3 regions of the Bradyrhizobium sp. 63_E2_N1_3 genome follow, and region 1 is predicted to be linked to each of the others. Evidence: predicted binding sites of a transcription regulator. Region 1 holds the regulator's gene; each other region holds the start of a gene.

Region 1 (3,274 bases):
AAGGCGCCTTCGAAGGTGATGATGCGGTAACGTTCCGGATGACCCTTGGAGAAGTGATGATGGCGGACCAGCTTGATCACACCTTCCAGCGCTTCGGCGCCGGAATTGCAGAAGAACACGAAGTCCGCGAAGCTTTCGTTGCACAGACGCGCGGCGAGCTTCTCGCCGTCCGGGCTCTGGAACAGGTTCGACATGTGCCAGAGTTTGGTGGCCTGCTCTTGCAACGCCTTGACCAACGCAGGATGAGCATGGCCGAGCGCATTCACCGCCACACCCGAGGTGAAATCGAGATAGCGATCGCCATTGGTCGCAATCAGCCAGCAGCCTTCACCGCGCTCGAAACCGAGGTCGGACCTGGCGAAAACGGGGAGCAAATGCGGCGCTGCGCTGTTAGTCATGACGATCACTTGAATGTTGCGGACGGTGTGAGCGTGCATTGCGCAACGCACCATTGACCGGCCCGGAAAACGAAACGTGCCGCCTTTTAAGGGCGGCACGCCTGACTATCTTATGCCTGGTGAAACCGGTGTCAATGCCGCCCGGAAAGCCTCGCGAAACGCAGAATCCGTAGTCTTGCGGTGGCGATTTTGCGTATTTCCGCCACGGAACATGTGGAAGCGAGTCGGCGGACTCTTGCGCGTGAGTCACGCCATATTGTAGCGTTTGGCTTGTCAGATACGACATCTCGTGCAGCAGTTCTGATCCTCTAAGTCCTCATGTACCGGCGTAAGCGTTCGGGCGCATCTGGTGCGCCCGGCGAGCCTTAAGGGATTCTGGCGGCACGGGTTTTTCGAAGCTTAGGCATTCGCCGTGCGGCCGCCAGGATGGCAGGCGCCGGCGAAGGAAAGGGTGCAATGACCGTTTTGACCTGGTCGGATGATCGCGTCGAGCAGCTGAAAAAGCTCTGGGAGGCCGGACTTTCGGCCAGCCAGATCGCCGCTGAACTCGGCAATGTGACCCGCAATGCCGTAATCGGCAAAGTGCACCGGCTCGGCCTGTCGGGCCGCGCCAAGAGCCCTTCATCGGCAGCGCCGCGGCCGCGCAAGGCGCGCCCCGCCCAGCACATGATGCGGGTGACACGCCCGATCGCGCGCGGCAACACCGCGCTGGCGCAGGCCTTCGAAGTCGAGGTCGAGGCCGAACCGGTCACCTACGACAACGTCGTGCCGATGAGCCAGCGGCTGTCGCTGCTGGAGCTGAACGAGGCCACCTGCCACTGGCCGGTCGGCGATCCCTCGAGCCCGGATTTCTTCTTCTGCGGCGGCAAGGCGCTCTCCGGCCTGCCCTACTGCGCCCAGCACTCGCGCGTGGCGTATCAGCCCGCGGCCGATCGCCGGCGCGCGCCGGCGAAGCCGGGTCCGCGCTGAAGTCGTTCTGAGCTCAGAAAGGAGCCGTCACACGATGGCGGCTCAACAAATCCGATGTCGTCCCGGACAAGCGCGCCTCGAGCGCGCGCAGATCCGGGACCCTTAACCACCGCAAGATGTGGCTACGGGGACTCGGAGTTACCTTTTCACAAAATAACCGCTCGCTGTGGGTGTCCCGGACCCGCGCTTGCGCTTGTCCGGGACGACACCGAGAGTGTGGCCGCAGCTCACCGAGCTACGCCTGCTCCGCCTTCGCAAAGCGATCGTCCAGTGCGTAGCCCGCGCCGCGGACGGTGCGGATCGGGTCCTGCTCGCGGCCGAGATTGAGCAGCTTGCGCAGGCGGCCGATATGGACGTCGACGGTGCGCTCGTCGATGTAGATGTCACGGCCCCAGACGCTGTCGAGCAGCTGCTCGCGCGAGAACACGCGGCCGGGATGCTCCAGGAAGAACTCCAGCAGGCGATATTCGGTCGGACCGAGATCGATCGGCCGGCCCGAGCGCGCCACGCGGCGCTTGTCGCGGTCGAGCTCGATGTCGCCATAGGCGAGCACGGTGGCGAGCCGCTCGGGGCTGGCGCGCCTGAGCAGGCCCTTCACGCGTGCCAGCAGCTCCGGCACCGAGAACGGCTTGACGATGTAGTCGTCGGCGCCGGTCGCAAGGCCCCGCACCCGCTCGCTCTCCTCGCCGCGCGCGGTGAGCATGATGATCGGGAGCTGCTTGGTCTCGGGCCGGGTGCGCAGCCGCCGGCACAGCTCGATGCCGGAGAGGCCCGGCAGCATCCAGTCGAGCACGATCAAATCGGGGATGTGCTCCTTGAGGCGGGTGTCGGCGTCGTCGCCGCGCATCACCGTCTCGACGTCATAGCCGTCGCCTTCGAGGTTGTAGCGGAGAAGCTCGGTGAGAGCTTCCTCGTCCTCAACCACCATAATGCGTGCGCCCATGGTGTTCGTCGCTCCTTAAGTGTTCGGGACCGTCGTGGCGAAGGTCGTCATGTCGCCCTTCGGCCGCTTGTCGGTGATCGCCTGGCCCTCGATCATGTAGAACACGGTCTCGGCGATGTTGGTGGCGTGGTCACCGATGCGCTCGATGTTCTTGGCGCAGAACATCAGATGGATGCAGAACGAGATGTTGCGCGGATCCTCCATCATGTAGGTGAGGAGCTCGCGGAACAGCGAGGTGCAGATGGCGTCGACTTCCTCGTCGCCCTTCCACACCGCCATCGCCGCCGGCAGATCGTGCGCGGCATAGGCATCCAGCACCGACTTGACTTGTTGCTGCACGAGGTCGGTCATGTGCTCCAGACCGCGGAACAGCTTGAGCGGATGGAAATCCGTCTCCAGCGCCGCGACGCGCTTGCCCATGTTCTTGGCGAGGTCGCCGATCCGCTCGAGATCGGTCGCGACGCGCATGGCGCCGACGATCTCGCGCAGATCCACCGCCATCGGCTGGCGGCGCGCGATGGTGAGAACGGCGCGCTCCTCGATCTTCTTCTGGAGCGCGTCGAGCTCGGCGTCGATGGTCACGACGCGCTGGCCGAGCGCGACGTCGCGGCGGATAAGCGCGTCGACGGAATCGACGATCATGCGCTCGGCGATGCCGCCCATCTCGGCGACCAGGCGCGTGAGCTCCTGGAGGTCGGTGTCGAAGGCCTTTGCGGTATGTTCAGAACCCATGTTCCGTCTCCTCAGCCGAACCGGCCGGTGATGTAATCCTGCGTGCGCCGGTCGGTCGGCGACGTGAAGATCTTGCTGGTGTCGTCGAACTCGATCAGCTCGCCGAGATACATGAAGGCGGTCTTGTCGGAGACGCGCGCCGCCTGCTGCATGTTGTGGGTGACGATCGCGATCGTGTAGTTCTCGGACAGCTCCTGGATCAGCTCCTCGACCTTGGCGGTCGAGATCGGGT
Region 2 (3,274 bases), 3.3 Mb from region 1:
TACGTCGAATTCCGGGGACGCGCAATGGCAAGCGTGGCGCCCCGCCCTATACTATGTAGATATCAACCGGTTCAGCCTTCAAACGGGCCGGATTCGAGGTCAGGCCGGGTGCCAGGAAGCGCCGCGTGAGTATTCCGAATATCATTACCCTGGGCCGCATCATGCTGGTCCCAATCATCGTCTGGGCCATCGTGTCGAGCCAAATGGAGGTTGCGTTCGCCGTCTTCCTCATTGCCGGCGTCAGCGACGCGGTCGACGGCTTCCTCGCCAAGCGCTTCAACATGACGAGCGAGCTCGGCGCCCTGCTCGATCCGCTCGCGGACAAGGCGCTGCTGGTCTCGATCTATCTGGCACTGGGGATCTGGGGCGACATCCCGCGCTGGATCGTGATCCTGGTGGTGTCGCGCGACATCATGATCGTCGCCGCCGTGATCGTGTCCTGGCTGTTCGACAAGCCGGTCGAGATGAAGCCGTCGAAGGTGTCGAAGCTCAACACCGCCGCCCAGGTGGCCTATGCGGCGCTGGTGCTGGCCTCCCTGGCCTTCGGCTTCAAACCGGCGCCTTATGATATGATCCTGATGGGCCTCGTCACGGTCTTCACGCTCTCTTCCGTGTCGCTCTATCTCGTCGAGTGGCTGCGGCACATGAGTACGATCGAAGCCAAGTAGCACGATCGAGGCCAAATGAGCCGGGATGCGGCCCCGCAAAAGGCCAACTCCCGCTCGATGACGTCGAATCTCTTCAAACGAAGCCGGCGTGCCGGCACGGAGCACAGCAAGCGTGGCAGGCCGCGTTCATCCCCGACAATTGGCATTCTCGCTTCCGCACGCGGAAAGCCTCAGCCGGGATAATTTCCTCGAAGGCCCCGCCAACGAAGCCGGTCTTGCCCTCATCGACGCCTGGCCTGAATGGCCGAACCGGATCATGTGGCTGGCCGGCCCGGAAGGAAGCGGCAAGAGCCATCTCGCCGCGATCTGGGCCGAGGCTTCCGGCGCCCGCTCGACCACAGCCAATGGGCTGACCGCCGAAAACGTCCCGGGCGCGCTCGCCACCGGCGCGCTGGTGGTCGAGGATCTCAGGGCAAAAGAGCTCGACGAGCGGGCCCTGTTTCATCTGATGAACCTCGCCCGCGAGGATGGGGCCTACCTGCTCTTCACCGGCCGCGAGGTACCGGCGTCGCTCGAGATCGAGCTGCGCGACCTGCGCTCGCGGCTGCGCGCGGTGCCTGTGATCTCGCTGCTGCCGCCCGACGACCAGCTCTTCCGCGGCCTGATCGTCAAGTTCTGCGCCGACCGCCAGCTCGCCGTGGATGAGAGCGTGGTCAGCTACCTCGCTACCCGCCTGGAGCGCTCTTCGGCGGCCGCACGGGAGGCCGTTGAGCTGCTCGACAGCGAGGCCCTGCGCCTCGGTCGCCCCGTCACGCGGGCGCTGGCCGCCGAGCTGCTTCGGGACGCCTGACCCTTCCGCCCTGGCTCCAAGGCCGCTTGACGCGGCGCAGCGGCGGAACATCAATGTCATCGAAACGTCATCGGACTAACACATGCTCCCGCCGGTTTTGCGCATAAGTCGCAAATTGGGGCGAACTGGATGGATCGACTTCTGATGGACTCTGCGCAAGCTGTTGAAATTAAAGAAAAAGCCCCGGAGACCGAGGGCCTGCCGGCGATTGCCTCAAGTCCCGAGCGCTTCATCAATCGCGAGCTCTCCTGGCTGCACTTCAACCGCCGCGTCCTCGAGGAAGCGGTCAATCCCAGCCACCCCATGCTGGAGCGGGTGCGATTCCTGTCGATTTCAGCGAATAACCTCGACGAGTTCTTCATGGTCCGCGTCGCCGGCATCAAGGCCCAGATCCGCGAGGGCATCGCCGAGCGCAGCCCCGACGGCCTGACGCCGTCCGAGCAGCTCGCGCTGATCAACCGCACCGTCTCGCAGCTTGCCTCCGACCAGCAGGCGATCTGGCGCGACCTGCGCGGCACGCTGGCCGACGTCGGCATCGTGCTGGTCGACGGCAAGGACGTCACCAAGGCGGAACGGACCTGGATCGAGGACTACTTCCTCAACAACGTGTTTCCGCTGCTGACCCCGCTCGCGATCGACCCGGCTCACCCCTTCCCGTTCATTCCGAGCCTCGGCTTCACCATCGCGCTCCAGCTGACGCGCGCCGCCGACGGCAAGCAGATGAACGCGCTGATTCGTATGCCCGGCAAGATCGACCGCTTCATCCGGTTGCCGGCCGAGGGCAAGGTCGTGCGGCTGATCTCGCTCGAGCAGGCGACCGGGCTGTTCATCAACCGCCTGTTCCCCGGCTACAATCTCCACGGCCAGGGCGCCTTCCGCATCATCCGCGACTCCGAGCTCGAAATCGAGGAAGAGGCCGAAGACCTCGTCCGCCTGTTCGAGACCGCTCTGAAGCGCCGCCGCCGCGGGTCGGTGATCCGGCTCGAGATCGACGGCAAGATGCCGGAGGAGCTGCGCAGCTTCGTGCAGCATGCGCTGTCGGCCGCCGACGACGAGGTCTTCCTGGTCGACGGCGTGCTCGCCATGAACGAGCTCTCGCAGCTCACCCGCCTCGACCGGCCCGATCTCGAATTCACCCCTTACGTACCGCGCCATCCCGAGCGCGTGCGCGAGCATGGCGGCGACATCTTTGCCGCGATCCGGCAGAAGGACCTCGTCGTCCATCATCCCTACGAATCCTTCGACGTGGTGGTGCAGTTCCTGCAGCAGGCCGCCCGCGATCCCGATGTCGTCGCGATCAAGCAGACGCTCTACCGCACCTCCAACAACTCCCCGATTGTGCGCACGCTGGCGGAAGCCGCCGAAGCCGGCAAGTCCGTCACCGCGCTGATCGAATTGAAGGCGCGCTTCGACGAGGAGGCCAACATCCGCTGGGCCCGCGACCTCGAACGCGCCGGCGTGCAGGTCGTCTACGGCTTCCTCGAACTGAAGACGCACGCGAAGCTCTCGATGGTGGTGCGCCGCGAGGGCGGCGGCCTCACCACCTACGTCCACACCGGCACCGGCAATTATCACCCCGTCACCGCACGTATCTACACCGACCTCTCCTACTTCACCTCGGATCCGACCATCGGCCGCGACGCCGCGCGCGTGTTCAATTTCATCACCGGTTATGCCGCGCCGAGCGATCTGGAAAAGATGGCGGTGTCGCCGCTGACGTTGCGCAAGCGCATCATCGAGCACATCCAAGGCGAGACCGCGCATGCGCGGCATGGCCGCCCCGGCGCGGTCTGGATGAAGATGAATGCGCTGGTCG
Region 3 (3,274 bases), 3.1 Mb from region 1:
CGGCGCTTCAGGGTGCGCTTGGTGTCCTCGTAGCCGCTTGTCCAGTGCTCGCGCATCGAGGTGCCCGAGAATTCGTGGTCCTTGGCGTCGCCCTCATAGGCCTTCTGCTGATAGATCAGGTGCAGGATCGCGATCTCCGGCATGTTGCGCAGGCTTGCCTTGAGGCTACGATCCTCGTCGGAGAGTTGCTCGTCCGGGACTTTCGCCAGGGCCTTGTAGAGCAGAACCTTGAGGTTGTGCGTGCGGCGGTAGACGTCGGTGTTGTGGCGCGTGCGCGAGGAATACATGATGTCCTTGTGGCGGGCCATCACGTCCTGGATCGAGCGCGGCAGCACGCCCCGTGCGCTGAACAGGTCGACCTGGAACACCAGCGAGTTGAGCGCATCCTCCTGGTCGAGCAGATGCTGGAGCGGCGTGTTGGAGACGATGCCGCCGTCCCAGAAATGATCGGTGCCGATCCGCACCATCGGCAGCGCCGGGGGCAGGGCGCCGGAGGCCATGATGTGCTCCGGCTCGATCTCGTCATGGGAGTTGTCGAAATAGATGAAGTTGCCCGAGAGCACGTTGACCGCGCCGACCGCGAAACGGACCTTCTTCTCGTTGATGAGGTCGAAGTCGACGAGCTCCAGCAGGCTCTCCTTCAGCGGCATCGTGTCGTAATAGCTGGTGGCGGTGCGCGCGCCGACCGGGCTGAACCAGGGATTGACCTGGTGCGGGGTGAAGAAGCCGGGCTGGCCCATCGCCGACGTCATCCACGCACTGGTGAGATTGCGCCACTGGCGGAAGATGTCGCCGTCGGGCGTGTAATGCCAGATCTTGCGATTGGTGATGCGCTCCCAGAAGATGCGCAGCGCCTCCAGCCGCTTCTCCGGCTTGTTGCCGGCGATGATGGCGGAGTTGATTGCACCGATCGAGACACCGCAGACCCAGTCGGGCTCGATGCCGGCTTCGTGCAGCGCCTGGTAGACGCCGGCCTGGTAGGCGCCGAGCGCGCCGCCACCTTGCAGCACCAGCGCGACGCGGTCGCAGCGTTCGGGGCGCCAGCCCCGTGCGGGAGGCTGATGCGTCTGATGAGCCGGTTGCGACGTGCGGGCGTCCATGGGTGCCTCCTAGCGTGGACCAAACGATTGCGTCCGGCAGTGACGGCGTGATGACAATTTCAGCGCCGATGCGTCGTCTGCATGCAGGCCGACCGCAGCGGAAATGGCGGGAGGTCGTGCGCCTGACGGAAATCCTTCACATCGCAGTCAATGACGGCGGCTAGCAATTTGCGGTCCAGGCCTGACGCCGCCGGGCGGGCACCACACACAGGAGATCAGGATGCGCAGGGAAGACGTGCTGAGACTTCCGTCCATGCCGGCGGCGGGGCCGAGCTATCCGGCCGGGCCCTATCGCTTCGTCAACCGCGAATTCCTCGTCATCACCTACGAGACCGATCCGGAGCTGATCCGCGCCGGCCTGCCTGAGCCGCTGGAGCCGATCGACCAGCCGATCGTGCACTACGAATGGATCAAGATGCCGGACTCCTCCGGCTTCGGCAGCTACACCGAATCCGGCCTCGTCATCCCCGCGCGCCTCAACGGCGAGGAGGTCAATTTCGTCTCGCAGATGTATCTGGATGATGATCCGCCGATCGCGGCGGGCCGCGAGATCTGGGGCTTTCCCAAGAAATATGCCCATCCGAAACTCGAGATCGTCAAGGACACGCTGACTGGCACGCTGGAATATGCCGGTCAGCTCGTCGCCATGGGCACGATGGGCTACAAGCACGAGAGCATGGCCGGCAACGGCGATCGCACCCGTGCGACGCTGTCGAAGACGCAGATCAATCTGAAGATGATCCCGGGCGTCGACGGCCGTCTCGAAGTTTGCCAACTCGTCGCGATCAACCTCATCGACATCGTGCCGAAGGGCTCCTGGATGGGGCCCGGCCGGCTGCATCTGGTGCCGCATGTCAACGCGCCGGTCGCGGATTTCCCGGTCCGCCGCTGCCTGGGCGCGCACCACTACATCGCCGATCTCACGCTGCCGTTCGGCCGCGTCGTGCACGACTACGTCAAGGAGGCCGAGGCGATGGCCGCGACGGGGCTCGCTGCAGAGTAGGGCGGCACCATCATCAAACTGTAACAAAGCCGTAATTGAGTACCCGCGAGAAGTCCGGAAGATGCCGTCAGCCATCTTCCGGAAGCGGGGCATTTGTTGACGGTTGGGGTTGGCCATGGCTGAGCCGGCGAAGCTTGTCAGCACGATATCGGACACCGTGCCCGTCATTCCCGGCCTGGTCTGGGCGTTCCGGCTGCACGGCGACGGCAGTGCCGAGGCGCTGCCGATCGACCAGCCGATCGAGTTCAGCCATGACGGCCGGCTCTGGCTGCATTTCAACCTGACCGATACGCGCGCACGGCCCTGGATCGCGGCGTCACAGCTGCCGCCGCTCGCGCGTGACCTCCTGCTGTCCAACGACACTTTCCAGCAGCTTCACGTCATCGACCATTGCGTCTACGGCGTCTTCTCCGATCTCGTGCGCGACATCGACAGCGCGACGGAGGAGACCGCGTTCCTGCGTTTCGCCATGACCGAGCATCTTCTCGTCAGCGGCCGGCATCAGGCGCTGTGCTCGGCCGATGCGACGCGCCGCGTGCTCGAAGGCGGCTACCGCGTCGACAACGTCGCCCATCTCCTGGAAAAGATCGTCGACGAGGTCGCCGATACGCTGGACCGGATGGCGGACAAGCTCGGCCAGGAGATCGACGACATCGAGGAACGGATTTTGGCCGACGACGCCAAGCCGGAGATGCGCCGCAATCTCGGCCGGCTGCGCCGGACCTGCGTCAGGTTGCATCGCCAGCTCACCGGCCTGCGCGTGCTGTTCCACCGCCTCGATCAGAAGAACACCGATCATCTCGCGCCGGCCTTGCGCATTCACGCCGGCAAGCTGGCGCAGCGGCTGGACGGGCTCGATCACGACATCGTCGAGCTCCGCGAACGCAGCCGCCTGCTCGAGGAGGAGCTGCGCTTCAAGAACGAGGAGGAGAGCAACCACCACCTCCACACGCTCTCCATCGTGACCTCGCTGCTGCTGCCGCCGACCCTGATCACCGGCATCTTCGGCATGAACACCAAGGGCCTGCCGCTCACCGACGTCGAGAGCGGATTTCTCTGGGCGGCGCTCCTGATGGCCTCGTCGGTCGGCGCGGCCTATCTGTTCATGCGGCGCACGGGTATCTTCAGGTAGCGTACGCAGCCGGTATCAGCCGTGATCGGGACGTCCCAC

The links. The regulator PhoB, encoded in region 1, activates phosphate uptake and scavenging genes when phosphate is short. The targets are predictions, from matches to a motif close to TGTCATNNANCTGTCAT.
Region 2: the regulator PhoB is predicted to act here: its motif matches at 1,513-1,529, upstream of AB7531_RS25475 (RNA degradosome polyphosphate kinase).
Region 3: the regulator PhoB is predicted to act here: its motif matches at 1,140-1,156, upstream of AB7531_RS26475 (acetoacetate decarboxylase).

Annotation. Positions count from the first base shown of each region.
Region 1 is NZ_CP197235.1:8,605,586-8,608,859, forward strand. Features, by position in the region: gene AB7531_RS40970 (aspartate aminotransferase family protein) at 1-398, opposite strand, end outside; gene AB7531_RS40975 (GcrA family cell cycle regulator) at 855-1,367, shown strand; gene phoB (phosphate regulon transcriptional regulator PhoB) at 1,603-2,310, opposite strand; gene phoU (phosphate signaling complex protein PhoU) at 2,326-3,042, opposite strand; gene pstB (phosphate ABC transporter ATP-binding protein PstB) at 3,054-3,274, opposite strand, start outside.
Region 2 is NZ_CP197235.1:5,280,713-5,283,986, forward strand. Features, by position in the region: gene AB7531_RS25465 (CDP-alcohol phosphatidyltransferase family protein) at 126-668, shown strand; gene AB7531_RS25470 (DnaA ATPase domain-containing protein) at 781-1,458, shown strand; gene AB7531_RS25475 (RNA degradosome polyphosphate kinase) at 1,603-3,274, shown strand, end outside.
Region 3 is NZ_CP197235.1:5,480,636-5,483,909, reverse strand. Features, by position in the region: gene AB7531_RS26480 (patatin-like phospholipase family protein) at 1-1,100, opposite strand, end outside; gene AB7531_RS26475 (acetoacetate decarboxylase) at 1,321-2,103, shown strand; gene AB7531_RS26470 (transporter) at 2,219-3,235, shown strand; gene AB7531_RS26465 (carbohydrate porin) at 3,257-3,274, shown strand, end outside.